Regions from separate parts of the Pseudomonas sp. NY15435 genome, predicted to be linked through region 2. Evidence: predicted binding sites of a transcription regulator. Region 2 holds the regulator's gene; the other holds the start of a gene.

Region 1 (14,872 bases), on a different contig from region 2:
GTGGCTGAGCTGGCGGCGCAACTCCACGTCGAGGTTGGAGAAGGGTTCGTCGAGCAGCAGCAGTTGCGGCTGCGGCGCCAGCGCGCGGGCCAGTGCCACACGCTGTTGCTGGCCGCCGGAAAGTTCGTGAGGGAAGCGCAGGCCGAGGCCGTCGAGCTTCACCAGTTCCAGCAACTCGCCGACGATGCGCTCGCGCTCGGGGTGCTTGCGGATGCCGAAGGCGATGTTGTCCGCCACCGACAGGTGCGGGAACAGTGCGTAGTCCTGGAACACCATGCCGATCCGGCGCTTCTCCGGCGACAGGGTGAAGCCGGGGCGGGAAATCACCTCGCCGCCCAGTTCGATGCGCCCGCTCTGTACTGGCTCGAAACCGGCGATGGCGCGCAGGGTCGTGGTCTTGCCGCAGCCCGAGGGGCCGAGCAGGCAGCCGATGTCGCCGGCGTTCAGGTGCAGGCTGACGCCTTGCACCACACGCTGCTGTTCATAGCCACAGGAAAGATCGTCGAGGTTGAGCAGCAGCGTTTGGGTCATCGGACTCGAAGTGGGGCTTAAGCGTAGTGCGCGTGCTCGACCAGCAGTTCGAGCAGGGCTTTCTGGGCGTGGAGACGGTTTTCCGCCTGGTCCCAGGCCACGGAGCGCGCGTCGTCCAGCAGGTCTTCGCTGATCTCTTCGCCACGGTGGGCCGGCAGGCAGTGCATGAATAGTACATCCGCCGCCGCGCCGTCGAGCAGCTCACGTGTTACCTGATATGGCTGGAACAGGCGCAGGCGCGCGGCCGCTTCGTCTTCCTGGCCCATCGAGGCCCAGACGTCGGTGCTCACCAGGTGTGCGCCGGCTACCGCCTCACGCGGGTCACGGAAGATCTTCACGCGCTCGCCGGCCAGTTCCATCAGGGCGGCGTTCGGCTCGTAGCCTTCCGGGCAGGCCACGTTCAGTTGGAAGTCGAAGCGGATGGCTGCCTCGATGTAGCTGTTGCACATGTTGTTGCCGTCGCCGATCCAGGCCACGGTCTTGCCGGCGATGCTGCCACGGTGCTCATGGAAGGTCTGCATGTCGGCCAGCAACTGGCAGGGGTGCAGGTCGTCCGACAGGCCGTTGATCACTGGCACGCGGGAGTTCTCGGCAAACTCGATCAGGTTGCTGTGGGCGAAGGTGCGGATCATCACCGCATCGACCATCCGCGACATCACCCGTGCGGCATCGGCGATCGGCTCGCCGCGGCCCAGCTGGGTGTCGCGCGGGGAGAGGAAGATGGCCTGGCCGCCGAGCTGGATCATGCCGGCTTCGAAGGAAATCCGCGTCCGCGTCGAGGCTTTCTCGAAAATCATGCCCAGCACGCGGTTCTTCAGCGGTTCGTAGAGCACACCTCGGTCTCGCAAGTCCTTCAGCTCGGTGGCGCGGCGGATCAGACCGAGCAGTTCTTCGGTCGTGTAATCCAGCATCGAGAGGAAGTGACGTGCGCTCATGGTTCGTACCTACTACTTATTCTCAGAATCAGGCCGAGGTACCGACCGGCTTTCGTGAGAAAAAACGGGCTGAACCTGCGGCGGGACCGCATGGAGCGGAAAATGGAGGAAGGCGCGATCCTATAAGGAAATGACGGATCTACGCAAGTTTCGCCCGGAAGGCCCGTCGGGCGGGGTTTCTCCATGGTCGTTCCTGATGCCCGGGGATTCACCCGACGGAAGCTGGTGGTGCTGCGCCAGGACTGGATTCATAGTGCTTTGCACCCCACGACCGGCCCCATGAGGCGCCGGCGACAACAAAAACGAGGCGAGCCATGAGCAAGACCCTCCACCACCGTGCGTGCCACCTGTGCGAGGCCATCTGCGGCCTGACCATCGAGACCGAGGACGAGCGCATCCTGTCCATCAAGGGTGATGCCCAGGACAGTTTCAGCCGCGGCCACGTCTGTCCCAAGGCAGTAGCGCTGCAGGACATCCAGAACGACCCCGACCGCCTGCGCCAGCCGGTGCGCCGCGTCGGCAGCGAATGGCAGCCGATCGGTTGGGATGAGGCTTTCGAGCTGGTCGCCACCCGCCTGGCGGAGATTCGTGAGCGCCACGGCAACAACGCGGTGGCGGTGTACCAGGGCAATCCCAGCGTGCACAACTATGGCCTGATGACCCATAGCAACTACTTCCTCGGCCAGTTGAAGACCCGTAATCGCTACTCGGCGACCTCGGTGGACCAGCTGCCGCATCACCTGGTCAGCCAGCAGATGTTCGGCCATGGCCTGCTGATTCCGATTCCCGACATCGACCACACCGACTTCATGCTGATCCTGGGCGGCAACCCGCTGGCCTCCAACGGCAGCATCATGACCGTGCCGGATGTGGAGAAACGTCTGAAGGCGCTGAAGGCTCGCGGCGGCAAGCTGGTGGTGGTTGACCCACGCCGTACCGAGACGGCGGCAATTGCAGACCAGCATCTGTTCGTCCGCCCTGGTGAGGACGCCGCGTTGCTGCTGGGCATTCTCGATACGTTGCTCAGCGAAGGGCTGACCCGTGAAACGTCCCTGCCGGTGAGTGGCCTGGATGCAGTGCGCGAAGCACTGGCGCCGTTCAAGGTTGACGCCATGGCCGCGCGCTGTGGCGTGCCGGCTGATGAAATCCGCCAGCTGGCACGGGCGTTCGCCGCCGCCGACAAGGCCGTCTGCTACGGACGCATGGGCGTTTCGACGCAGGTCTTCGGCAGCCTGTGCCAGTGGCTGGTGCAACTGATCAACCTGGTCACCGGCAACCTCGATCGTGTCGGCGGCACGCTGTGCACCACGCCGGCCGTTGACCTGGTAGCGACCACCGCGGGTGGCGCGTTCAATCGCTGGCAGAGTCGCGTGTCCGGCCTGCCCGAGTACGGCGGCGAGCTGCCCGTGGCGGCGCTGGCCGAAGAGATGCTGACCGAAGGCGAAGGGCAGGTGCGCGCGTTGGTGACGGTGGCCGGCAACCCCGTGCTGTCCACGCCCAACGGCCGGCGCCTGGAACAGGCGCTGGACGGCCTGGAGTTCATGCTCAGCGTCGATCTGTACATCAACGAAACCACCCGCTACGCCGATCTGATCCTGCCGCCCACCGCACCGCTGGAGCACGACCACTACGACACGACCTTCAACGTCTTCGCGGTGCGCAATGTCACCCGTTTCAACGAGGCGATCCTGCCCAAGCCCGAGGGCGCGCTGCACGACTGGGAAATCTTCGTCGGCCTCGCCAAGGCCTACGCCGCGCGCCAGGGCGCCGAGCTCAAGCCGACTATGGCGCCGGAGCAGATGATCGAGATGGGCCTGCGCTTCGGCCCCTACGGTGATGCCAGCGAGCACAAGCTCAATCTGGCGCGGCTGCGCGAATACCCGCACGGGCTGGACCTGGGCCCGCTGCAGCCGAACCTGGCGCCGCGCCTGAAGACCGCCAGCCGCAGTATCGAGGCGGCGCCGGAGATATTCCTGAATGATCTGCGTCGCTTCGCCGATACCCAATCGCCGGCGGTTGACCAACTGCTGCTGATCGGGCGTCGCCACGTGCGCAGCAACAACTCGTGGATGCACAACTATCACCGCCTGGTGAAGGGCAAGCCGCGCCATCAGCTGCTCATGCACCCGCAGGACCTGGCCTCGCGCGGGTTGGCGGACGGGCAGAAGGTGCGGGTGCGTTCGCGAGTCGGCAGCATCGAAATCGAGGTGGCGGCCAGTGATGAAGTCATGGCCGGTGTGGTCAGCCTGCCCCACGGCTGGGGCCACGGGCGGCCGGGTGTGCAACTGTCCATCGCCCGCGAGCAGGGTGGCGCCAGTGCCAACGACCTGACCGACGAGCGCCATCTCGATGCGCTCTCCGGCAACACCGCGCTCAACGGCGTGCCGGTGGAGGTCGAGGCGGCCTGACAGGCTGTCGCAGGGTATTTGCAAAGCCGAGCGTTGCACTCGGCTTTGCAGTACAATGCGCCGTACCGTGCCGGCCTATGCCCCGAGAGGCGACTGCCGGGTCAGTGTCTGATAGTTAAGCCGAGGAAGTTCATGGATATCATCGATACCATCAAAGAGCAGATCTCCAGCAACCCTGTTCTGCTGTACATGAAGGGTTCGCCGAACGCTCCCCAGTGCGGTTTCTCGTCCCGCGCCGCGCAGGTGCTGATGGCTTGCGGCGAAAAATTCGCCTATGTCGACATCCTGCAGAACCCGGAAATCCGCGCCAACCTGCCCAAGTACGCCAACTGGCCGACCTTCCCGCAACTGTGGGTCGGTGGTGAACTGGTCGGCGGCAGCGATATCCTGGCCGAGATGTTCGAGAAGGGTGAGCTGCAACCGCTGATCAAGGACGCCGTGAGCAAGGCCAACGCCTGAGTCTTTCGTGCTGTTGCACAAAGCCCCGCCTTGGCGGGGCTTTGTTTTTGGGAAGAAATAAAAGATGACTGAACAGACGCGGGCCAACGCCGCGCGCTGGGCGTGCGGATACTGCTTCGCCATGGGCGGGATGGTCCATGGCAGCGTGATGGGGCGGGTGCCTGCCCTCAAGAGCATGACCGGGGTGGACGAGCAGCAACTGGGCCAGGCCCTGCTGGGCGCGGGCTTTGGCGCGCTGCTGGCGTTCGCTTTTGCCGGCGCGCTGGTGCGCCGCTACGGCAGCCGGGCGATCACCGTGCTTTCGGGGCTGGCGCTGATGGCGACCTTTCCCCTGCTCGGGCTGGCGCAGGACGTCTGGGTCCTGGCAGCGGGCTTCCTCGCTGTCGGCCTGACCTTCGCGACCATGGATGTGGCGATGAACACCCAGGCGGTTGAAGTCGAACGGCGCCTCGGCCGCCCGTGCATCTCCAGCCTGCACGGCATGTACAGCCTGGGCGGGTTGGTCGGTGCTGTCGGAGCAGCGGCTTTCGCCGACCTGGCGCCGATCTGGCACTTCAGCCTGCTGGCGCTGATCGCCGTGGCGATCCTGCCGCTGTTTGCCCGTCATCTGTTCGAGGGCCGTCCGGAGCCCATGGAGGAGGAGGCGCCAGCCCAGCGTGGCTGGCGCCTGCCGCCACCGGCACTGATCGGCCTGGGTCTGCTGACGCTCTGTGCGTTCGTTTCCGAAGGAGCGGTCGCCGACTGGGGGGCTTTGCTGTTGCACCAGGTATTGGGCGCGTCCGAACGCCTGGCAGCACTGGGCTTCGCGGCATTCTCCGCGACCATGGTGCTGGGCCGGTTGTTCGGTGATCGCCTGCGCGTGCGCTTCGCTGACGAGGCGCTAGTGCGCAGCCTGGCGCTGCTGGCCATTGCGGGCATGCTGTTGGCGTTGTTCAGCCCGTGGATAGGCGGGTCGATCGCTGGTTTTGCGCTAGTGGGCGCCGGACTGTCGGTGGTGGTGCCGATCCTGATCGGCGCGGCGGGTAACCGGCCGGGTGTCGAGCCTTCGCGCGGCGTGGCGGCAGTGGCGTCGTTCGGCTATGGCGGCTTGCTGATGGGCCCGCCGTTGATCGGCTTCCTCGCCGAACACGTGGGCTTGCGCCTGTCGCTGCTGGTGGTGATCGGGTTGTGCGCGGGCCTGGTGTTCAAGGCCGGGCTGGTGCGTCGTCCGCCCAAGGCGAATGTCTAGAAGGGAAGGGCACCGGCGTCCACAACTGCGCCGGTGCCTTGTTTCTGATCAGTCGTCTTCGTGCATGTGCGACTGCAGGTAGTTCTCCAGGCCGACTTTCTGGATCAGGCCCAGCTGGGTTTCCAGGTAGTCGATATGCTCTTCCTCGGACTCGAGGATGTCCTTGAGCAGGTCGCGGCTGACGTAGTCATGCACGCTTTCGCAATGCACGATGGCGTCGCGCAGGTCCTTGCAGGCCTTGAGCTCCAGGTTCAGGTCGCACTGCAGCATTTCCTGGGTGTTCTCGCCAATCAGCAGCTTGCCCAGGTCCTGCAGGTTGGGCAGGCCTTCGAGGAACAGGATGCGTTCGATGAGCTTGTCGGCGTGCTTCATCTCATCGATGGACTCGTGGTACTCGTGCGCGCCGAGGCGCTTCAGGCCCCAGTCGTTCCACATGCGCGAGTGCAGGAAATACTGGTTGATGGCGATCAGCTCGTTGCCGAGGATCTTGTTCAGATGCTGGATGACTTTCTTGTCGCCTTTCATGCCGGGGTCCTGCCGTGTGGAGTGGGAGAGATTGAAATTCTCGCGCCCTTATAACCATCTGTCAAACATAAGTCCTTGAATTTGTTATAAAAAGGAATATGAATGCGAATGTTTTCATTCCGCAACTGGGCGCTAAATCACTGAATTGCGGGCATAAAAAAACCGGGCCATGGCCCGGTTTCTTCGGAATTGCTGCTGAACTGATCAGCGGTATTTTTCTCAGCCTGCCGCATAGGCCAGGTTGTAGTTCATCGCCTGGGCGCTTTGCAGCTCGCCGAGGGTATCGCGAACCACCTGTTTGGCCAGGCAGGCGCACTTGCCACATTGAGTGCCGACACCGGTGCACTCGCGCACTTCGCGATAGTTGCAGGCGCCGTCGTAGATCGCATCGCGGATCTGGGTATCGGTAACACCGTTGCAGAGGCAGACGTACATGGTTGCACTACAGTCGCTGTGGGGTTGTTGGAAGCGATACTAATAATAATGAGAATGATTGTCAAAAGTTGCCGGGGTCTCATTTCGACGGTCCGATAAATGGTCAATCGGTTCAGTGAGTTAGCCCCGAGTCCGCGCAGATGTAGGTGTTGCGGGTGGGGTGTATGATGGCTGCCCCACTGGAGTGACGGGCCCTCAAGCACGGCAGTTTCGACCGGGCGCAGCCGCCACTCCCAGCGCCTCACCATTAAGGAGAATCAAATGAGCGTACTCGTAGGTAAGAAAGCTCCCGATTTCAACGTGGCCGCCGTACTGGGCACTGGCGAGATCGTCGACAGCTTCGTGTTGTCCGAAGCCATCAAGGGCAAGTACGGGCTGGTGTTCTTCTACCCGCTGGACTTCACCTTCGTCTGCCCCTCCGAGCTGATCGCCCTGGACCACCGCATCCCCGACTTCCAGGCGCGCAACGTCGAGGTGATCGGCGTTTCCATCGACTCCCACTTCACCCACAACGCCTGGCGCAATACCCCGGTGGACAAGGGCGGCATCGGTCCGGTCAAGTACACTCTGGCGGCCGACATCACCCACGAGATCTGCAAGGCCTATGACGTGGAGTCCGAAGGCGGCGTGGCTTTCCGCGGTGCATTCCTGATCGACAAGAACGGCGTGGTGCGCTCGCAGATCGTCAACGACCTGCCGCTGGGCCGCAACATGGACGAGCTGCTGCGTCTGGTCGATGCCCTGCAGTTCACCGAGGAGCACGGCGAAGTCTGCCCGGCCAACTGGAAGAAGGGCGACAAGGGCATGGCCGCCTCGCCTGAAGGCGTCGCCGCCTATCTGGCCGAGCACGCCGGCAAGCTGTAAGGCTGTCCGGTGATGAAAGAGCCCCGCTTCGGCGGGGCTTTTTCATGGGCGCGCAGGATTGCTTTTCGTAGGAGCGAGCTTGCTCGCGAACAAGGGATCAGGTGTGCATAGCGGCCAGGTCTGACGTTCACCGGGCGGTGGTTCGCGAGCAAGCTCGCTCCTACAGGAAGCCGGCAAGCCCTGCGTGCAGGAAAGAAAAAGCCCCGCCTGAGCGGGGCTTTGTCATGGGATCAGGAAGAGAGGATCAGTCCTCGTCTTCCATCCAGCCGCCGAATTCCTTCCAGCGGTTGACGATGCCGCAGAACAGCTCCGCGGTCTTCTCGGTGTCGTAGCGCGCCGAGTGGGCCTCGCGGTTGTCGAATTCGATGCCGGCGGTCTGGCAGGCCTTGGCCAGTACGGTCTGACCGTAGGCGAGGCCGGCAAGGGTCGCGGTGTCGAAACTGGAGAACGGGTGGAACGGGTTGCGCTTCACGCCGCTGCGGTTGACCGCCGCGTTGAGGAAGCCGAGGTCGAAGCTGCTGTTGTGCCCGACCAGGATCGCCCGCTTGCAGCCATTGGACTTCAGCGACTTGCGAATGCCGCGGAAGATCTCGGTCAGCGCCTGTTCTTCCGGTACCGCCATGCGCAGCGGATGGTCCAGCTTGATGCCGGTGAACTCCAGCGCAGCCTGCTCGATGTTGGCGCCTTCGAAAGGCTCCACGCGGAAGAAGTAGGTGTGCTCGGGGAACAGGTAGCCGCTCTCATCCATGCCGATAGTGACGGCGGCGATTTCCAGCAGGGCGTCGGTGCCGGCGTTGAAACCGCCGGTCTCAACGTCCACCACGACCGGCAGGTAGCCACGGAAACGGCGCGCCATCGGGTGGCGCGGGCCGGGCGGGAAGGAACCGTCGAGTTCTCCTTCGAAGATTTCGTTCTCGTCACTCATGCCTCGGTCTCCAGCAGGCGCCAGCGCAGTTTTTCACCGGCGCGCAGCGGGACCACGTCGAAGTCGCCGAAGGGCAGGGATGCCGGTGCTTCCCATTCTTCGCGGACCAGGGTGATGCGGTCGCTGTTGCGCGGCAGGCCATAGAAGTCGGGGCCGTGCAGGCTGGCGAAGCCTTCCAGCTTGTCCAGCGCCTTGCGCTGCTCGAAGGCTTCGGCGTACAGCTCGATGGCGGCGTAGGCGGTGTAGCAGCCGGCGCAGCCGCAGGCCGCTTCCTTGGCGTGGCGCGCGTGGGGGGCCGAGTCGGTGCCGAGGAAGAACTTCGGGCTGCCGCTCACTGCTGCATCCAGCAGGGCTTCCTGGTGGGTATTGCGCTTGAGGATCGGCAGGCAATAGAAGTGCGGGCGGATGCCGCCGACCAGCATGTGGTTGCGGTTGTAGAGCAGGTGGTGGGCGGTGATGGTGGCGCCGACGTTAGCCGGGGCGGCCTTGACGAAGGCGGCGGCATCGCCGGTGGTGATGTGCTCGAAGACCACCTTGAGGGTCGGGAAACGCTCGACCACGCGGGTCAGGTGCTCATCGATGAAGCGCTTCTCGCGGTCGAACACGTCGACTTCGGCACGGGTCACCTCGCCGTGCACCAGCAGCGGCAGGCCGACTTCGGCCATGGCTTCAAGCACGTGGAAGATGTTGTCGACGCTGGTCACGCCAGAATCGGAGTTGGTGGTGGCGCCGGCCGGGTACAGCTTGGCGGCGTGCACGAAGCCCGAGGCCTTGGCAGCGCGGACTTCCTCTGCGCTGGTGCGGTCGGTGAGGTACAGCACCATCAGCGGCTCGAAGCGGCTGCCGGCCGGACGGGCAGCCAGGATGCGCTGGCGGTAGGCGTCGGCTTCGGCGGCGTTGCGTACCGGCGGAACCAGGTTCGGCATGATGATGGCGCGGCCGAAGGTGCGGGCGGCGTCGCCGACGGTTTGCGCGAGTGCGGCGCCGTCGCGCAGGTGGATGTGCCAGTCGTCGGGGCGCAGGAGTGTCAGGCGGTCGGACATGCGGATTCCAGGGGTGCGGTTGCAGCGGGAAGAGGGTGAAATGCTACCGGAAAAGCCCGCCGCCGGCACTCGCTATCAAGTTTTGCCGAGGCCGACCGATAGAATCTGGGACGCCTATTTACCTGTGTGGATGCCACCGTGCGCCAGCCATCTCTACTTCTCCTCACTCTTTGTGCGAGCCTTCCGGCCTGGGCGCTGACCTTTCAGACGCGCATGGAAAGTGCGCAATGGACGGTAGAGGGCGACCAGTTCGAGTGCCGGTTGTCGCAGAGTGTGGCCGGTTTTGGCCTGGGCGAGTTCGTCTGGCGCGCCGGTGAGCAGCCAACCTTCCGCCTCAAACCGCAGACGGGCTGGCTGGGCAGTGGCTCGGCGACCTTGCTGGCGGCCGCGCCACCGTGGCGGCCGGGGCAGGGTGACCTGAACCTGGGGTCTGTGCAGGTGGGTGCGGGCGATGTTCCGTTCAACAGTACGCAGCAGCAGGCCGGGCGCTTGCTCGGCGGTCTGCTGGAGGGCCGCGCGCCGGAAGTGCGCCACCGCACGCGCACCGGCGAGACCCTGCTGGTGCGGCTGATGCCGACGCGTTTCGCGGATGGTTACACGAAGTTCCAGGACTGTTCGACGAAGATGCTTCCGGTCAACTTCGACCAGGTGCGCCAGAGCCAGGTCGGCTTCCCGGACGGCGGCACCGAGGTCGACCCGTTGGGCCGCGCCAAACTGGACATCATCCTGCAGTACATGAAGGCCGACCCGACGGTGAATCGCATCGAACTGGACGGTCACTCCGACAACACCGGCAACCGCCTGGCCAACCGTGAAGCCTCGCGCCGACGCGCCATCGCCGTGATGGAGTACCTCAAGGCCAACGGCGTGGCGGAAGCGCAGATCACCGTGCGTTTCTATGGCGAGCGTTACCCCTTGGTGAAGAACAACTCCGCCGCCAACCGCGCGAAGAACCGCCGGGTGACGGTGAACCTGTCCCGCGAGGCGGTGGCTGAGCAGCCGGCTGTTGAGGCTCCGCCTGCACCTGCCGCAACCGCTCCCACCGCACCGACTCCCGCCGCCAACGCTCCTGCGCAGGGCGCGCCCGCGACGCCTGCCGCCAGCGCCTCCAATCCGCCTGCCACGCCGCCCGCAGTACCCAAGGGTTAAGCCGCGGCGTCGGGTCGCACCGACGATAGTATTTGTCGCTTTGTCGTCAAAAGCTGTCGCCCCTCTGTAAATTATTCCGAGCGGACAGTAGAATCGGTCCCTTTCGTGACAACCCCCGTGGAGTTGAGTGGCATGGCGGACGTGAAGAAGGTAGTCCTGGCGTATTCCGGTGGCCTGGACACCTCCGTAATTCTGAAGTGGCTGCAGGATACCTATAACTGTGAAGTGGTGACCTTCACCGCCGACCTGGGTCAGGGCGAGGAGGTCGAACCGGCCCGCGCCAAGGCCAAGCAGATGGGCGTGAAAGAGGTCTTCATCGAGGACCTGCGAGAAGAGTTCGTCCGCGACTTCGTGTTCCCGATGTTCCGCGCCAACACTGTCTACGAAGGCGAGTACCTGCTGGGTACTTCCATCGCCCGTCCGCTGATCGCCAAGCGCCTGATCGAGATTGCCAACGCCACTGGCGCTGATGCCATCTCCCACGGCGCCACCGGCAAGGGCAACGACCAGGTTCGCTTCGAACTGGGCGCCTATGCGCTCAAGCCGGGCGTGAAAGTGATTGCTCCCTGGCGCGAGTGGGACCTGCTGTCCCGCGAGAAGCTGATGGACTACGCCGAAGCCCACAACATCCCGATCGAGCGCCACGGCAAGAAGAAATCGCCGTACTCCATGGATGCCAACCTGCTGCACATCTCCTATGAAGGCGGCGTGCTGGAAGACACCTGGACCGAGCACGAAGAGGACATGTGGAAGTGGACCGTCTCCCCGGAGAAGGCCCCTGACACCGCGACCTACATCGAGCTGACCTACCGCAAGGGTGACATCGTCGCCATCGACGGCAAGGACATGAGTCCGGCCCAGGTCCTGACCGAGCTGAACCGCATCGGCGGCGCCAACGGCATCGGCCGTCTCGACATCGTCGAGAACCGTTATGTCGGCATGAAGTCCCGCGGCTGCTACGAGACCCCCGGCGGCACCATCATGCTCAAGGCGCACCGTGCCATCGAGTCGATCACCCTGGACCGCGAAGTCGCTCACCTGAAGGACGAGCTGATGCCGCGCTACGCCAAGCTGATCTACACCGGCTACTGGTGGAGCCCGGAGCGCGAGATGCTCCAGCAGATGATCGATGCCTCCCAGGAACACGTGAATGGCGTCGTGCGCCTGAAACTGTACAAGGGCAACGTCATCGTGGTCGGCCGCAAGTCCGACGACTCGCTGTTCGATGCCAACATCGCGACCTTCGAGGAAGACGGCGGCGCCTACAACCAGGCCGATGCCGCTGGCTTCATCAAGCTCAACGCGCTGCGCATGCGTATCGCCGCGAACAAGGGCCGCAAGCTGTTCTAAGCGGACCTTGCAGGAGCAAGCTTGCTCGCGAAGCTTTTGCTTTTTGCGCGGTTCGCGAGCAAGCTCGCTCCTACGAAAAGAACAACAATCCCCGGCCACGAGCCGGGGTTTGTGTTTATAAGCCCGCACTCCGGGCACCTGATGAGGAAAGAATCGATGAGACTGCTGCATACCATGCTGCGCGTCGGCGACATGGACAAATCCATCGCCTTCTATACCGAAGTCCTGGGCATGACCTTGCTGCGCCGCAAGGATTATCCGGACGGCCAGTTCACCCTGGCGTTCGTTGGCTACGGCAACGAGGACGACAATAGCGTCATCGAGCTGACCTACAACTGGGGTGTGGACAAATACGAGCTGGGCACCGGCTACGGCCACATCGCCCTGGAAGTGGCCGACGTCTACAAGGCCTGCGAGGACATCCGTTCGCGCGGCGGCAAGATCACCCGCGAGCCGGGCCCGATGAAGCACGGCACCAGCATCCTGGCCTTCGTCGAAGACCCGGACGGCTACAAGATCGAGCTGCTGAGTCCGCAGCGCAAGGACTGATCCGTCGACCGTCGTCGAAGCGTCCTTGGAAAACCCCGCCCACACCGGCGGGGTTTTTCTTTTCCGGCTGTCATCAGAAAGTCACTGCAGCGTTCATACTCAAGAGGCATCGACGTCGGACGCGTCGATTGCGGAAGCAGTTTCCGCCATTCGCTTGTCACAGTCAGAAGGAGCGCGCTGCGGGCCGGAGAATCCCCGCCGCGACGCTCCCGGCAATGACGGCCGAATGGACGGCCGCATCGATTTATCGGAAGGCCCGCGCCACGGCGCCCGGCTTCCATCGTCAAGGAATACAGCATGTCCCCAAGACCGGTAAACAATGCCTCGGTCAGCCCCAAGGGCAGCCTCGAAACCCTCTCCCAACGTGAAGTCCACCAGCTCAGCGAAGCGGGCTCCGGCAGTACCTACAAGCTCTTCCGCCAGTGTGCCCTGGCCATCCTCAACACCGGCACGCAGATCGACAACGCCAAGCACATCCTCGACGCCTACCGCGACTTCGAGCTGGAAATCCACCAGCAGGACCGCGGCGTGCGCCTGGAACTGTTCAACGCGCCGGCCGACGCCTTCGTCGACGGCGAGATGATCGCCAGCACCCGCGAAATGCTGTTCAGTGCCCTGCGCGACATCGTCTACACCCAGAATGCCCTGAACAGCCGGCGCTTCGGCCTGGACAGCTCGGCCGGCATCACCGACTACGTCTTCCACCTGCTGCGCAACGCCCGCGCGCTGCATGCCGGTGTGGAGCCGAAGATTGTCGTCTGCTGGGGTGGCCACTCCATCAGCACCAACGAGTACAAGTACACCAAGAAAGTCGGCCACGAACTGGGCCTGCGCAGCCTGGATGTCTGCACTGGCTGCGGCCCGGGCGTGATGAAGGGCCCGATGAAGGGCGCCACCATCGGCCACGCCAAGCAGCGCATCACCGACGGCCGCTACCTGGGCCTGACCGAGCCGGGCATCATCGCCGCCGAGGCGCCGAACCCGATCGTCAACGAACTGGTGATCCTGCCGGACATCGAGAAGCGCCTGGAGGCTTTCGTCCGTGTCGGCCACGGCATCATCGTGTTCCCCGGCGGCGTCGGCACGGCGGAGGAGTTCCTCTACCTGCTGGGCATCCTCATGCACCCGGATAACCAGGACATGCCGTTCCCCCTGGTGCTCACCGGCCCGCGCAGCGCGGCGGCGTACATCGAGCAACTGCACGCCTTCGTCGGTGCGACCCTGGGCGAGGCGGCGCAGAAACGCTACCGCATCATCATTGACGACCCGGCGGAAGTGGCGCGGGAAATGAGCACTGGCCTCAAGCGAGTCAAGCAGTTCCGCCGCGAGCGCAACGACGCCTACCACTTCAACTGGCTGCTGAAGATCGACGAGGGCTTCCAGCGCCCGTTCGAGCCGACCCACGAGAACATGGCCGGCCTCGACCTGGGGCGCGACGTACCGCCTCATGAACTGGCGGCGAACCTGCGGCGGGCGTTCTCCGGCATCGTTGCCGGCAACGTGAAGGATCGCGGCATCCGTATGATCGAGGAGTTTGGCCCCTACGAAATCCACGGCGACGCGGCCATCATGGAGCCGCTGGATGCGCTGCTGCAGGCCTTCGTCGAGCAGCACCGGATGAAGTTGCCGGGCGGCGCGGCGTACGAGCCTTGTTACCGGGTGGTGCAGCGCTCCGCAGTGGCGGTGTGAACCTGTAGGAGCGAGCTTGCTCGCGAACACTTCCCGGCGACTCTGATGCTGGGTGGTTCGTGAGCAAGGGCTAGGCCCCCCCCCCCTCGGTCCTACGAAGAGCGCAAAACAAAAAGCCCCGCCAGGATGCGGGGCTTTTTCATGTGGGACTTACATTAAGGAGAAGGCTTACAGATCGAAATCGTAGTCGGACAGTTGGCGCTGCAGGCGACGCTCTTCCAGGTAATTATCGATGATGCGGCGCTTGGTCAGGTTGGTCTTGGCGACCTCTGCCGTGGCTTCTGCGCCGTCATCGCTGTCGTCTGTGCTGACATCGTCCTCGAGTTCGAGGTCTTCTTTGTCGTTTGCCATTCGGTGCACTCCACAACACGGGGTGTGTTGGCGCCCCTTATATCGACAAAGGCGTGGGCGGTAAAAAAGATTTTTTCAATCGGCCTGAAGGAATTTTCCCATAACGCTCAATCGTCCGAAGTCTTGTGCTTGTACTCGCACAGGTCCTCGATTCGGCAGCTGCCGCACTGCGGTTTGCGCGCCTTGCAAACGTAGCGCCCATGCAGGATCAGCCAGTGGTGCGCATCCAGCAGGTATTCCTTGGGCACGAACTTGAGCAGCTTGCGCTCCACTTCGAGCACGTTGCGCCCTGGCGCGATGTTGGTTCGGTTGGAGACGCGGAAGATGTGCGTGTCCACCGCCATCGCCGGCTGCCGGAATGCCGTATTGAGCACTACGTTGGCGGTCTTGCGGCCCACGCCCGGCAGGGCTTCCAGGTCCTCGCGGTTCTC
Region 2 (14,872 bases):
CTGCTGCGAAAGAGGACCGACCATGACCCCCGAAGTCGCCGTAGACCTGTTTCGCGAAGCGCTCTGGCTGACGGCGATGATCGTCGGCATCCTGGTGCTGCCCAGTCTGCTGGTGGGCCTGATCGTGGCGATGTTCCAGGCCGCCACGCAGATCAACGAACAGACCCTGAGCTTCCTGCCGCGCCTGCTGGTGGTGCTGCTTACCCTCATCGTACTGGGCCCCTGGCTGCTGCGGCAGCTGATGGAATACACCCAGTCGCTGATCACCAGCATCCCGACGCTGATCGGCTGATGCTCGAGCTCAGCAACGCGCAGATCGGCGGCTGGATCGGGGCCTTCCTGTTCCCGCTGTTCCGCATTGCCGCGTTGCTGATGGTGATGCCGATCATCGGCACCCAGCTGGTGCCGACACGTGTCCGCCTCTACCTGTCGGTTGCCATCGCCGTGGCGCTGGTGCCGAACCTGCCGGCGATGCCGCAGGTGGATGCGCTCAGCCTCAAGGCGATGGTCTACATCGCCCAGGAAATCCTCGTCGGCGCCATGCTCGGCTTCGTCCTGCAGCTGATGTTCCACGCCTTCGTCATTTCCGGGCAGATCATCTCCATGCAGATGGGCCTGGGCTTCGCCTCCATGGTCGATCCCACCAACGGCATCTCGGTACCGGTGCTGGGGCAGTTCTTCACCATGCTGGTGACTCTGCTGTTCCTCTCCATGAACGGCCACCTGGTGGTGTTCGAGGTGCTCGCGGAAAGCTTCAACACCTTGCCGGTGGGCGAGGGGCTGTCGAGCAACCATTTCATCACCGTGGCCGGCAAGCTCGGCTGGGTCCTGGGCGCCGGCCTGATGATCGCCTTGCCGGCGATCACCGCCTTGTTGGTGGTCAACCTGGCGTTTGGCGCCATGACCCGCGCCGCGCCGCAGCTGAACATCTTCTCCATCGGCTTCCCGCTGACCCTGGTGATGGGCTTCGTCATCGTCTGGATCGGCAGTGCCGACATTCTGACCCAGTACCAGTCCCTGGCCAGTGAGGGCCTGCGACTGTTGCGCGAACTCGTGGGGGCCCGCTGATGGCCGAGAACGACAGTAGCGAAGACAAGACAGAGGAACCTACAGAGAAACGGCGCCGCGACGCGCGCGAGAAAGGGCAGCTACCCAGGTCCAAGGAGCTGAATACCCTCGCCGTGCTGCTGGCCGGCGCCGGAGCCCTGCTGATGTTCGGCGCGAGCCTGGCCGATGCGCTGATGCGCCTGATGCGCGGCAGCTTCGAGCTGGACCGCGCGACGGTGATGAACAGCGAGAGCATGCTCAACCTGCTGATTGCCGGTGGCAAGATCGGCGCCGATGCGGTCTGGCCGATCCTCGCGGTGCTGCTCGTCGCGGCGTTGGTCGGTCCGGTTGCGCTCGGTGGCTGGCTGTTCTCCGCCGAGGCGCTGGCGCCCAAGTTCAGCCGGCTCAACCCGCTGGCAGGCATCAAGCGCATGTTCTCGGTGCGCTCGGTGACTGAGTTGCTCAAGGCCCTGGCGAAGTTCGTACTGGTTCTGATCGTGGCGATCCTGGTGCTCAAGTCCGACCAGGACGACCTTCTGGGCATGGGGCGCGAGCCGCTCGAACAGGCCATGGTGCACAGCGCCAAGGTCGTGGGCTGGAGTGCCTTCTGGCTGGCCTGCAGCATCATCTTCATCGCCGCGGCGGACGTCCCCTTCCAGCTCTGGGACAACCGCAAGAAGCTGATGATGACCAAGCAGGAAGTGAAGGACGAGTACAAGGACTCCGAGGGCAAGCCGGAGGTCAAGGCCAAGGTCCGCCAGATGCAGCGCGAGATGGCCAACCGGCGGATGATGCAGGCCGTACCCCAGGCCGACGTGGTGATCACCAACCCGACGCACTTCGCCGTGGCCCTGCAATACGACGCGGAGAAGGGCGGGGCGCCGAAGTTGCTGGCCAAGGGCAACGACTTCATGGCGCTGAAGATCCGCGAGATCGCCCAGGAGCACAAGGTCACGGTGCTCGAGTCGCCGGCGCTGGCGCGGGCGGTGTACTACTCCACCGAACTCGACCACGAGATTCCCGCGGGCCTTTACCTCGCCGTGGCCCAGGTGCTGGCCTACGTCTATCAGCTCAAGCAGTACCGCGCCGGCAAGGGCAAGCGCCCGGGGCCGATGCCGGATCTGCCAATTCCGCCGGATTTACGCCGCGACGAGTGATTCCGGACCGCGTCTGCTGTATCTCGCCCTTCCGAGCGCAGTAGCATGGACGGTTCATGGCCGGGCAGCATGCTCCGGCTGCAAGGATCGCGAAGGGACACTTCGATGCTTCATGGATTCTCCGCCGGCTGGCGCTCGACGCTCTGGTTTCTGCTCTACCTGTTCTGCTCCCAGCACGTCTGGGCGGCGGCGGGTGCCGAAGGCGAAGTCCTGCTGCCGTTGGGCGAACGCGTGGTCGATGTCACCGGCACTCTCGACTCCTCCGCCAAGGCGCACCTGATCGACAAGCTCAAGGCCCTGGAAGACCGGCGCGGCGCACAGATTGCCGTGGTGATGCTACCCACGGTCGGCAAGATGGGCATCGAGGCCTTCGCCAACAAACTGTTCAACGTGTGGAAGCTCGGCCGCAAGGGCATCGACGATGGCGTGCTGGTGGTCGTAGCGAAGGACGACCATCTGATGCGCATCGAGGTCGGCTATGGCCTGGAAGGCGCGATCCCCGACGTGCTGGCCGGGCGCATCATCCGCGAGCGCATGGCGCCGGCTTTCCGCGAGGGCGATTACGCGGGTGGTATCGACGCGGCGGTGGATGCGCTGATCGGGCTGGTCGACGGCGATACGCTGCCTGAGCCAGCGTCCGAGCCGTTGCACATTCCGCTGGAAGCCTGGCTGCTGCTGGCGTCCTTCGTTGTTGGCGGCGTGGGCGGCGCGCTGCTGGCGGCGCGCCGTATCGGCTGGCGTGGCGCGCTGGTGATCTGTGCGGCAGTCGTCGCGCTGGTGACAGTGGTGGCGGGCGGCAATGACTGGCTGGCGACCGTGGCAACGACGCCGATCTGTCTGCTGGTCGGCGGTGCCACCTTCGGCGCGCTATGGACGGTGCGGGCGGCGTTCTACACCGTGCTCGGGCTGATCGCCTACTGCATCCTGCTCGGCTTCCTGACGCCGCGTTTCGGCGGCGTCCTGTGGGTCTACGCACTCGCCGCTCCCATCATGGCGCTGTTCGTATTGGGGCTCTGGTGGCTGCTGATCTCGATGATGCGCGATGCATGGCGCGGCGGGATCAAGGCCGGCAAGAGCCGCAAGGCGGTCAGCGCGCCGGGCAGTCGCAAAGGCTTCTACAAGCGCCTGGCGGTCCTCATCGGCCTGTACCTGCTGTTTGGTTTGGCTATCGGCGCGCCATCGGCTCCGCTGAACTGGCTGGTGGTGCTGCCCTTCATGGGGCTGCCGGGGATATGGGTGTTCGGCACCGGGCGGGGTGGCGCTGGAGGTCGCTCCGGCTCGGGCGGCGGTTCGTCCGGCGGCTCCTCCAGTGGCAGTTCCGGCGGCGGTTCCAGCGGTGGCGGGGGCGCGTCCGGCAGTTGGTGAGGGTGTGATTCGCGCTCCCTGCGGCGATTTTCAAGGAATGAAGGTATGAACATCTGGATTCGCTGTGCTCTGTTGCTCTCCATCCTGCTCGGTACGGCTGGCGCCCAGGCACAGGTGCCGACCGACGTCGCCCGTCCCGCGCAGGACGAGCTCGTTGCCGCGCCCGGCAAAGCGGAAGCTGGAGATGAGCTTCCCCTCGCCATCAAGGTGCCTGAGCTGCAAAGCCCCGTCACCGACCTCACCGGCACCCTCGATGACGACTGGATCGCTGCGATGACACAGCGGCTGATGGCGCTGCAGCAGCGCAAGGGGTCACAGATCGCCATTCTGATGCTGCCCAGCACCGGCGAGGACAGCATCGAGCAGTACGCCACCCGTGTCTTCGAGCAATGGCGCCTGGGGCGCCGGGGCGTGGACGACGGTGTGCTGGTGCTGGTGGCCAAGGATGATCGGACCATGCGCATCGAGGTCGGCTACGGCCTGGAAGGGGCGATTCCCGACGTGGTCGCCGGGCGCATCATCCGGGAAGAGATGGTTCCGGCGTTCCGCAATGGCGATTTCGCCGGCGGTATCGAGAAGGCGGTGGGAGTGCTGGAGCGCCTGATCGACGGCGAAACTCTCCCGGAAGAAAGTCGCGACTTCCATCTGACGACTGAGGGCTGGGCGCTGTTGATCGGCCTGGGTGTCGGCGCATTGGCGGGAGCTGCACTGCGCCGCCGCTGGCTTGGCGTGAAGATAGTCATCCCGGGCGCTGTGGGCGTGGCCATGGTGCTGGCGCTCGGTTGTGGCCTGCAGAGCGCTCCGGCGATGCTGTTCGCCTTGTCGTTCTGCCTGCTGATGGGTGGGGGCGTCGGCGCCTTGGCGGCGTCATCGGGCAAGGCGGCGATGATAGTGGGCGGTATCGTCCTTTACCTGACTGCTATTGCGCTAGGCGCGGCGCAGTTCGGTAGCGACGTGCCGCTCTTTGGCCTGGCGTTGCCCTTTGCCGCGGGTATCGGATTGGTGTTTCTGTGCCTGCCGTTCTTCCTCGCCTTCGGTGCCTGGAAGCGCAGTCGCGTAGAGTTCGCCGTCCGCCTGGCGTTTGCCATGGTGATCGCCGGATTCGTCATCCATACGGTAGGCGTCCTGCAGCGGCCCTGGGTGTTTCCCGACTCTCTGGTGCTGATTCCCATGCTGTATTTCCCCTTCCTGGTCGCCTTCATGACTGGCGGCAGTTCGAGGTCAGGGTCGGGGTCTTCGGGGGGAGGATCGTCCTCCGGTGGGGGCAGCAGCTATTCCGGCGGTGGTGGTTCCAGCGGCGGTGGCGGCGCTTCAGGAAGTTGGTGATCCGGCCGCTCTGAATCAGCTATTTCCAGCCCTTCGAGAAAGTTGGAACGCTTCCTGCAAAACCCTGTGCGGATGCCCGGTTGGGCGTCAAAAGTTTGATCCGGCGGCCACCTCGGCCGCCAACGCGCAGGGGAATCACGGGTGGATCGTACGCAACTGATCGGCACTGTTCGCAGCAATCTGGTAGGGCTCAGCCGGGGCAACCTCGGCGTGCCGCTGCTGCTGCTGGCGATGCTGGCGATGATGACCCTGCCCATCCCGCCGTTCCTGCTGGATGTGCTGTTCACCTTCAACATCGCGCTGTCCATCGTCGTCCTGCTGGTCAGCGTGTATGCCCTGCGCCCGCTGGATTTCGCCGTATTCCCGACCATCCTGCTGGTCGCCACCCTGTTGCGCCTGGCGCTGAACGTCGCGTCCACCCGCGTCGTGCTGCTGCACGGCCATGACGGCCACGCCGCCGCGGGCAAGGTGATCCAGGCCTTCGGTGAGGTGGTGATCGGCGGCAACTACGTCGTCGGTATCGTGGTCTTCGCGATCCTCATGATCATCAACTTCGTGGTGGTCACCAAGGGTGCCGGGCGTATCTCCGAGGTGAGCGCGCGTTTCACCCTCGACGCCATGCCCGGCAAGCAGATGGCCATCGATGCCGACCTCAACGCCGGCCTGATCGAGCAGGCGGAAGCCAAGAAGCGTCGCGCCGAAGTGGCCCAGGAAGCCGACTTCTATGGTTCCATGGACGGTGCCAGCAAGTTCGTCCGCGGTGACGCCGTCGCCGGCCTGCTGATTCTCTTCATCAACCTCATCGGTGGCGTGGCCATCGGCATGATCCAGCACTCGATGAGCTTCGGCGACGCCGGCAAGGTCTACGCCCTGCTGACCATCGGTGACGGTCTGGTGGCGCAGCTGCCGTCGCTGCTGCTGTCCACCGCCGCCGCGATCATGGTGACCCGCGTCTCCAGCTCCGAGGACATGGGCCAGCAGGTCAACCGCCAGATGTTCGCCTCGCCCAAGGCGCTAGCGATCTCCGCCGCCATCCTGATCGCCATGGGCCTGGTCCCGGGTATGCCGCACGTGTCCTTTGTCGGCTTGGGCGGCTTGGCTGCCGCTGGCGCCTACCTGATCTGGCACCGCCAGCGCCAGGCCAGCCAGAAGGCCGAGCAGGAAGCCCAGACCCAGCAGGAACTGCTGCCGGCGCAGCGTGCCGAGCAGACCAAGGAGCTGGGCTGGGACGACGTGACCCCGGTGGACATGGTCGGTCTGGAGGTGGGCTACCGCCTTATTCCGCTGGTGGACCGCAACCAGGGCGGCCAACTGCTGGCGCGGATCAAGGGCGTGCGCAAGAAGCTGTCCCAGGACCTGGGCTTCCTGATGCCGTCAGTGCATATCCGCGACAACCTCGACCTGCTGCCCAACGCCTACCGTTTGACGCTCATGGGCGTCAGTGTGGCGGAAGCCGAGATCTATCCGGACCGCGACCTGGCGATCAACCCCGGCCAGGTGTTCGGCACCCTCAATGGCATCGCTGGCAAGGACCCGGCCTTCGGCCTGGAAGCGGTGTGGATCGAGGCTTCGCAGCGCGACCAGGCGCAGTCCCTGGGCTACACCGTGGTGGATGCCAGTACCGTGGTTGCCACCCACCTGAACCAGGTGCTGCACAAGCATGCCCACGAGTTGCTCGGCCACGAGGAAGTCCAGCAACTGATGCAGCTGCTGGCCAAGACCTCGCCCAAGCTCGCCGAAGAGCTGGTGCCGGGGCTGATTTCCCTCTCGACCCTGCTCAAGGTGCTTCAGGCACTGCTGCAGGAACAGGTGCCGGTACGCGACATTCGTACCATCGCCGAAGCCATCGCCAACGTGGCAGCGAAGAGTCAAGATCCCGCCGCGATGGTGGCGGCGGTTCGCGTCGCGCTGTCCCGCGCAATCGTGCAAACCATTGTGGGACTAGAGCCGGAGCTGCCTGTGATCACTCTGGAACCCAGGTTGGAACAGATATTGCTCAACAGTCTTCAGAAGGCCGGACAGGGCTCCGAAGACGGCATGTTGCTGGAACCCGGAATGGCCGAAAAGCTGCAGCGCTCGATGGTTGAAGCGGCGCAGCGTCAGGAGATGCTTGGCAAGCCGGCGATTCTGCTGGTGGCAGGTCCCATCCGCGCGATGATGTCGCGATTCGCCCGGATGGCAGTTCCCACCATGAACGTGCTGGCCTACCAGGAAATCCCGGACAACAAACAAGTCACGATTGTTGCCACCGTTGGGCAGAATTGAGGTCCAAGACCATGCAGGTAAAACGCTTCTTCGCCGCTGATATGCGTCAGGCCATGAAACTGGTCCGTGACGAACTGGGCCCGGATGCCTCGATCATCGGCAATCGCCGTGTCGCCGGCGGCGTGGAGCTGACCGCGGCGCTGGATTACCAGGCCCCGGTGGCTGCCAGCAAGCCGAACCCGGCGCTGGAAGCCGAACTGCGCAAGACCCAGGCGAAGATCGCCCAGGCCAAGGCGGACCTGTCGGCCCCGGCCCGCGCAAGCGATGGTGTGCGCAAGGACCGTCAAATGTACGGCACCCAGGCGCCGCGTCGCAGCGCTGCCGAGACCCTCGCCGAAGCCATGGACGCTCCGGTCGCCCCGGCGCCCGCCGCTGCCGGCCAGCAGGCGCTGGAAGCCATGCGCTTCGAGCTCAACGGCCTGCGCGAACTGATTGAAGTGCAGCTGGGCTCGATTGCCTGGAACCAGTTGCAGAACCAGCGTCCGAAACAAGCCAACCTGTGGCGTCGCCTGCAACGCATGGGGCTGCCGGCCGATCTGTCGCGCAACCTGCTGGAGCGCGTGGCGTCCATCGCCGACCCGAAGCAGGCCTGGCGCATGCTGCTGGCGCACCTGGCGCGCTCGATCAATACCCCGGAAATCGACCTGCTGGAGCAGGGTGGCGTGATCGCCCTGGTCGGCCCGGCCGGCATGGGCAAGACCACCACCCTGGCCAAGCTGGCTGCCCGCTACGTGCTGAAATATGGCGCGCAGAGCATTGCCCTGGTGTCCATGGACAGCTTCCGCATCGGCGCCCAGGAGCAGATCAAGACTCTCGGCCGTATCCTCAATGTGCCGGTGACCCTGGTCGATCCGGGCCAGTCGCTGATCCAGGCCATGGCGCCGCTGGCGCGCAAGCGCCTGGTGCTGATCGACACCGCCGGCCTGCCGGCCAACGATCCGGCGCTGCGCATGCAGCTCGAAGCGCTGTCGTCGCTGAGCCTGAACGTGAAGAATTACCTCGTGCTGGCCGCGACCAGCCAGAGTCAGGTGCTCAAGTCCGCCTGGCAGAACTATCGTTCCTGTGGGCTGGCCGGGTGCATCCTGACCAAACTGGACGAAGCGGGAAGCCTCGGCGAAGCTCTGGCTCTGGCTATCAGCCAGCATCTCCCGGTAGCCTATCTGGCTGACGGGCCGAAGATCCCGGATGACCTGCATGTGGCACGCGCGCACCAGTTGGTGAGTCGTGCGGTGAGCCTGCAGTCGCCCGAAGAGCCCTGCGAAGACGCCATGGCGGACATGTTCGCCGGTCTTTACCAACAGCCGGTGCGTCGCGCCAGCTGAAGATTGTGAGCCCCGTGTGGGGCGTGGGGTGGCCGCTTGGGCCGCCCAAGCGATGCGGATGCTCTGTTAGACGATCCGCGAGCGCCGGAGGCGGTAGAGCACTGCAACCGGATTAGCCGAAACGCCAGAAGCGTGACGGTCGAACGACGAGACAAGGTATTGATATGGGTATGCATCCCGTTCAGGTAATCGCGGTCACTGGTGGCAAGGGTGGCGTAGGCAAGACCAACGTGTCAGTGAACCTGTCGCTGGCGCTGGCCGATCTCGGCCGCCGCGTCATGCTGCTGGACGCCGACCTGGGCCTGGCCAACGTTGACGTGCTGCTGGGCCTGTCGCCCAAGCGGACGCTGGCCGACGTGATCGAAGGCGAATGCGACCTGCGCGACGTGATCCTCCAGGGGCCCGGCGGCATCCGCATCGTCCCGGCGGCCTCGGGCACCCAGAGCATGGTGCACCTCACGCCGATGCAGCACGCCGGCCTGATCCAGGCCTTCAGTGATATCAGCGACAACATCGATGTGCTGGTGGTGGATACCGCTGCCGGCATCGGCGATTCGGTGGTGAGCTTCGTCCGTGCCGCCCAGGAAGTGCTGCTGGTCGTTTGTGATGAACCCACGTCCATCACCGATGCCTACGCTTTGATTAAACTGCTCAATCGCGACTACGGCATGACCCGATTCCGCGTGCTGGCGAACATGGCCCACAGCCCTCAGGAAGGTCGCAATCTGTTCGCCAAGCTGACCAAGGTCACCGACCGCTTCCTGGACGTGGCGCTGCAGTACGTCGGCGCCATTCCCTACGACGAGTCGGTGCGCAAGGCCGTGCAGAAGCAGCGTTCGGTGTATGAGGCGTTTCCGCGCAGCAAGGCTTCCCTGGCCTTCCGTGCAGTGGCGCAGAAGGTCGACAGCTGGCCGCTGCCGGCCAACCCACGAGGGCACCTGGAGTTCTTCGTCGAGCGCCTGGTGCAACATCCCACGGGTTCGGCCGTATGACCGCGGCCTCCGGAGCGCGTATGTACAGCAAGGCACAGGCGCACAACTCCCAGGAACTGCTGATCCAGAAACACGCCCCTCTGGTGAAGCGCATCGCCTACCACCTGCTCGGCCGCCTGCCGGCCAGCGTGCAGGTGGAGGACCTGATGCAGGCCGGCATGATCGGCCTGCTGGAGGCGGCGAAGAAATACGATCAGGGCAAGGGCGCGAGCTTCGAAACCTACGCCGGCATCCGCATCCGTGGCGCCATGCTCGATGAGGTGCGCAAGGGCGACTGGGCGCCGCGTTCGGTCCACCGCAACACCCGCATGGTCAGTGACGCCATCCGCGCCGTCGAGGCGCGCACCGGACGTGACGCTAAAGATCAGGAGGTTGCTGCCGAACTCAATATGAGCCTCGAAGATTATTACGGCATCCTCAGCGACACCCAGGGCAGCCGTCTGTATAGCTTCGATGACATGTTGCAGGACGGCGACCAGGGTAGCGGCTTTGCCGAAGACGCATCGCACCACGACAACGAGCCGTCCCACGGGCTGGAGGATGAGCGCTTCCAGGCGGCCCTGGCCGACGCCATCACCAAGCTGCCCGAGCGTGAGCGACTGGTGCTGGCCCTGTACTACGACGAGGAACTCAACCTCAAGGAGATCGGCGAAGTACTGGGCGTCAGCGAGTCCCGCGTCAGCCAGTTGCACAGCCAGTGCGCCGCGCGCCTGCGTTCGCGTCTGGCGGAGTGGCGCGCTCGCTGAGCATCGGGTAGTTTCGCGTCGACTGCTTCTGAGAGGCAGTGCTGAAGGGATTTTCCTTAGGCAAGTTATAGGCTTACGAATTTTTGGGTGACGTTCCTTTGACGCGCCCACAGCAAAGAGCGCACGGCGCTCAATGAATTGACGGCACGCCCGCCAGGGCGCGTTTGGTATCGATGGAGGCAGGTTTGGACAAGAACATGAAAATTCTCATCGTGGACGACTTTTCCACGATGAGGCGCATCATCAAGAACCTCCTGCGGGACCTGGGGTTCACCAACACCGCAGAGGCCGACGACGGCACCACTGCGCTGCCGATGCTGCACAGCGGCAACTTCGATTTCCTCGTTACCGACTGGAACATGCCCGGCATGACCGGCATCGACCTGCTCCGTGCAGTCCGCGCCGACGAGCGTCTGAAGCACCTGCCGGTGCTGATGGTCACCGCCGAAGCCAAGCGCGACCAGATCATCGAAGCGGCCCAGGCCGGGGTCAACGGCTATGTGGTCAAGCCTTTCACCGCTCAGGTGCTGAAAGAAAAGATCGAGAAGATTTTCGAGCGGGTCGGCAGCTGAGGCTGACCAAGAGGGCGTCATGGATTTCAACGAATCCGCGGGTGACTTCGAGTCGACCCTGAAAAAACACGCGCGCGAATTGGTCGACTGCCTCGAACGCGGCGAAGTCCAGACTGCCGTGCAGCTGATCTCCGAGCTCAACCAGGCGCGCGATCGCGGCCTTTACCAGGAAGTGGGCAAGCTCACCCGTGAGCTGCACAACGCCATCGTCAACTTCCAGATCGACCCCAGCTCGCCCCGCGCCCAGGAAGTCTCGCAGATCGCCGACGCCACTGACCGCCTGTCCTATGTGGTGACGATGACCGAGAAAGCGGCCAATCGCACCATGGACCTGGTGGAAGAGTGCACCCCGGTGGTCATGCACATCGAGACCCAGGCCAAGGAACTGCAGGAAGACTGGTCGCGCTTCATGCGCCGCGAGCTGGGTCCCGAAGCCTTCCGCGACCTCGCCAAGCGTGTCGAGCAGTTCCTCTACATCAGCGCCCAGGACAGCCGCAAGCTCTCCGCGCACCTGAACGACATCCTGCTGGCGCAGGACTTCCAGGACCTTACCGGGCAAGTGATCAAACGCGTCACCAAGCTGGTGACCGAGGTCGAATCGAACCTGGTGAAGCTGGTCTGGATGGCAGGGCAGGTCGATCGCTACGCCGGCATCGAGCATGACCACGAGAGCATGCGCGACGCGGTGGAAAAAGAAAGATCGTCCAAGGGTGAAGGTCCGCAGATTGCTGCCGATACAAGAAAGGACGTCGTGTCCGGTCAGGACGATGTCGACGATCTGTTGTCCAGCCTTGGTTTTTAAGCGTCCGCTGACGCTGTAGAGGGAGCACCCGAATGAGCTTCGACGCCGATGACGAAATCCTCCAGGACTTCCTGGTGGAGGCCGGCGAGATCCTCGAGCTACTGTCCGAACAACTGGTCGAGCTGGAAAGCCGTCCGGAAGACATGGACCTGCTCAATGCCATCTTCCGTGGGTTCCACACCGTCAAGGGTGGGGCGGGCTTCCTCCAGCTGAACGCGCTGGTCGAGTGCTGCCACATCGCCGAGAACGTCTTCGACATGCTGCGCAAAGGCGAACGCCGCGTGGATGCCGAACTGATGGACGTGATGCTGCAGGCGCTGGATACCGTCAACGTCATGTTCCAGCAGGTCCGTGACGCTGAGGAACCGACGCCGGCTACTCCCGAGCTGCTCGCCGCGCTGTCACGACTGGCTGATCCGAACGCCGCTCCGGCCGAAGCGCCGGTTGCCGCTTCGGTGGCTGCTGAGCCGGTTGTAGAGGAAGCTCCTGCTGCTCCTGCCGCCTATGGCGACATCACCGATGCCGAGTTCGAGCAACTGATGGATGCCCTCGAGCCCACCGCTGATGCGCCGGCCGCGCCGGTAGGCGCGGGTGGCGACGACATCACCGATGACGAGTTCGAAGCGCTGCTCGACCAACTGCACGGCAAGGGCCAGTTCAGCGCTGGCGCCAAGGAGCCCGCCAAGCCGGCGCCGGCCCCCGCTGTCGAGACCCCGGCCGGCGGCGACGAGATCAGCGACGACGAGTTCGAAGCACTGCTGGACCAGTTGCATGGCAAGGGCCAGTTCACTGGCGCGAAGGAAGAAGCCAGCGCTCCCGTCGAGGCTGCCGCACAGACGAAGCCTGAGGAAGCTCCGGCCGCCAGCGGCGATGACAACATCACCGACGACGAATTCGAGAAGCTGCTCGATGAACTGCATGGCAAAGGCCAGTTCACCGGTGCGAAAGAAGAACCGGCCGCGGCTGCCAAGCCGGCTGCCGCAACGCCTGCGCCCAAACCCGCTGCCGCTCCGGCTCCAGCTCCGGCCGCTGCCGCCAAACCCGCTGCTGCCGCCAAGCCTGCCGCTGCCGCCGCTGACAAGCCGGCCAACGAGGCGGAAACCACCGTCCGTGTGGACACCGCGCGCCTGGACGAGATCATGAACATGGTCGGCGAACTGGTGCTGGTGCGTAACCGCCTGGTGCGCCTGGGCCTGAACAGCGGCGACGAGGCGATGGCCAAAGCCGTCTCCAACCTCGATGTGGTCACCGCCGACCTGCAGTCGTCGGTCATGAAGACCCGCATGCAGCCGATCAAGAAGGTCTTCGGCCGCTTCCCGCGCCAGGTCCGCGATCTGGCGCGCAATCTGAAGAAAGAGATCAACCTCGAGCTGATCGGCGAAGAGACCGACCTGGACAAGAACCTGGTCGAGGCCCTCGCCGACCCGCTGGTGCACCTGGTGCGCAACGCGGTGGACCATGGCATCGAAGGCCCTGACGAGCGCGAGGCCGCCGGCAAGTCGCGTTCGGGCAAAGTGGTGCTGTCCGCCGAGCAGGAAGGCGACCACATCCTGCTGTCGATCTCCGACGACGGCAAAGGCATGGACCCGGACGTGCTGCGCGCCAAGGCGGTGGAGAAGGGCCTGCTGGACAAGGACGCGGCCGATCGCCTGTCCGAATCCGATTGCTACAACCTGATCTTCGCCCCGGGCTTCTCGACCAAGACCGAGATTTCCGACGTCTCCGGCCGCGGTGTCGGCATGGACGTGGTGAAGACCAAGATTTCCCAGCTCAACGGGATCATCAACATCTACTCGACCAAGGGCCAGGGCTCGAAGATCGTCATCAAGGTCCCGCTGACCCTGGCGATCATGCCGACCCTGATGGTGATGCTGGGCAACCAGGCCTTCGCCTTCCCGCTGGTCAACGTCAACGAGATCTTCCACCTCGACCTGTCGAACACCAACGTGGTCGACGGCCAGGAAGTGGTGATCGTCCGCGACAAGGCCCTGCCGTTGTTCTACCTCAAGCGCTGGCTGGTGCCGGGCGCGCAGTATGACGAGCCGGGCGAAGGTCACGTGGTGATCCTCTCCGTGGGCACCCAGCGCATCGGCTTCGTGGTCGACCAACTGGTGGGCCAGGAAGAGGTGGTGATCAAGCCGCTGGGCAAGATGCTGCAGGGCACGCCGGGCATGGCGGGGGCGACGATTACCGGGGACGGGCGCATCGCGCTGATCCTCGACGTGCCGAGCATGCTCAAGCGCTACGCCCGTCGTATCTGACCGCCGTGGGCGAGCGCAGTCAATAAAACAAGCTGCGCTGGCCCATGTGATGGAAGAAGTTTTTTTCAGGAGTGTCTATGGCTGTCAAAGTCCTGGTGGTGGACGATTCGGGGTTCTTCCGCCGCCGCGTCTCGGAGATTCTTTCGGCTGATCCGCAGATCCAGGTGGTCGGTACGGCTACCAATGGCCGCGAGGCAATCGATCAGGCGCTGGCACTCAAGCCCGATGTGATCACCATGGACTACGAGATGCCGCTGATGGACGGCATCACTGCCGTGCGGACCATCATGCAGCGCTGCCCGACGCCGGTCCTGATGTTCTCCTCGCTGACCCACGAAGGCGCGCGGGTGACCCTGGACGCGCTCGACGCTGGCGCCGTCGATTACCTGCCGAAGAATTTCGAGGACATCTCGCGCAACCCGGACAAGGTCCGCCAGCTGCTGTGCGAGAAGGTCCACACCATTGCCAAGAGCAACCGTCGCTTCGCTGCGTACTCTTCGTATTCCTCGAGCCCGTCGGCACCGGCTTCGACTCCGGCCGCCAGCGCTGCGCGTCAGGCTGCGCCCGCTTCGTCGGCCGGCAGCCATGCGCCGGCCGCTCCGGTGCCGGCGACCTCTGCCGCCCCAAAGCGTAAGCCCTACCGGCTGGTAGCCATCGGCACTTCGACCGGTGGGCCGGTGGCGCTGCAGCGGGTCCTGACCCAACTGCCTGCCAACTTCCCCGCGCCGCTGGTGCTGATCCAGCACATGCCGGCGGCCTTCACCAAGGCGTTCGCCGAGCGCCTGGACAAGCTGTGCAAGATCACCGTCAAGGAGGCCGAGGACGGCGACATCCTCCGACCCGGCGTGGCCCTGCTGGCCCCCGGCGGCAAGCAGATGATGGTCGACGCCCGTGGCGCGATCCGCATTCTTCCCGGTGACGAGCGCCTGAACTACAAGCCCTGCGTGGATGTGACCTTCGGTTCCGCGTCCAAGGCCTATGGCGACAAGGTCCTGGCGGTGGTTCTCACCGGCATGG

What was found. The regulator FliA, encoded in region 2, starts transcription of late flagellar genes. The targets are predictions, from matches to a motif close to CTAAAGTTTNNNNNNNNNNNGCCGNTAA.
Region 1: ACNFH5_RS17255 (flagellar protein MotY) is a predicted target of FliA. The motif match lies at 9,428-9,455, and genes of this name have one in related genera.

Annotation. Positions count from the first base shown of each region.
Region 1 is NZ_JBLUQA010000006.1:395,652-410,523, forward strand. It holds gene ACNFH5_RS17205 (ABC transporter ATP-binding protein) at 1-531, opposite strand, end outside; gene argF (ornithine carbamoyltransferase) at 549-1,466, opposite strand; gene ACNFH5_RS17215 (molybdopterin oxidoreductase family protein) at 1,781-3,874, shown strand; gene grxD (Grx4 family monothiol glutaredoxin) at 4,007-4,333, shown strand; gene ACNFH5_RS17225 (MFS transporter) at 4,398-5,561, shown strand; gene bfrB (bacterioferritin BfrB) at 5,610-6,086, opposite strand; gene ACNFH5_RS17235 (bacterioferritin-associated ferredoxin) at 6,306-6,521, opposite strand; gene ACNFH5_RS17240 (peroxiredoxin) at 6,783-7,385, shown strand; gene rnt (ribonuclease T) at 7,630-8,310, opposite strand; gene pyrC (dihydroorotase) at 8,307-9,353, opposite strand; gene ACNFH5_RS17255 (flagellar protein MotY) at 9,492-10,502, shown strand; gene ACNFH5_RS17260 (argininosuccinate synthase) at 10,635-11,852, shown strand; gene gloA (lactoylglutathione lyase) at 12,009-12,401, shown strand; gene ppnN (nucleotide 5'-monophosphate nucleosidase PpnN) at 12,699-14,090, shown strand; gene ACNFH5_RS17275 (PA3496 family putative envelope integrity protein) at 14,259-14,441, opposite strand; gene nth (endonuclease III) at 14,549-14,872, opposite strand, start outside.
Region 2 is NZ_JBLUQA010000003.1:180,925-195,796, reverse strand. It holds gene fliQ (flagellar biosynthesis protein FliQ) at 23-292, shown strand; gene fliR (flagellar biosynthetic protein FliR) at 292-1,068, shown strand; gene flhB (flagellar biosynthesis protein FlhB) at 1,068-2,204, shown strand; gene ACNFH5_RS08125 (TPM domain-containing protein) at 2,310-3,569, shown strand; gene ACNFH5_RS08120 (TPM domain-containing protein) at 3,615-4,895, shown strand; gene flhA (flagellar biosynthesis protein FlhA) at 5,037-7,160, shown strand; gene flhF (flagellar biosynthesis protein FlhF) at 7,172-8,482, shown strand; gene fleN (flagellar synthesis regulator FleN) at 8,647-9,474, shown strand; gene fliA (RNA polymerase sigma factor FliA) at 9,471-10,220, shown strand; gene ACNFH5_RS08095 (chemotaxis response regulator CheY) at 10,418-10,792, shown strand; gene ACNFH5_RS08090 (protein phosphatase CheZ) at 10,812-11,594, shown strand; gene ACNFH5_RS08085 (chemotaxis protein CheA) at 11,627-13,855, shown strand; gene ACNFH5_RS08080 (protein-glutamate methylesterase/protein-glutamine glutaminase) at 13,933-14,872, shown strand, end outside.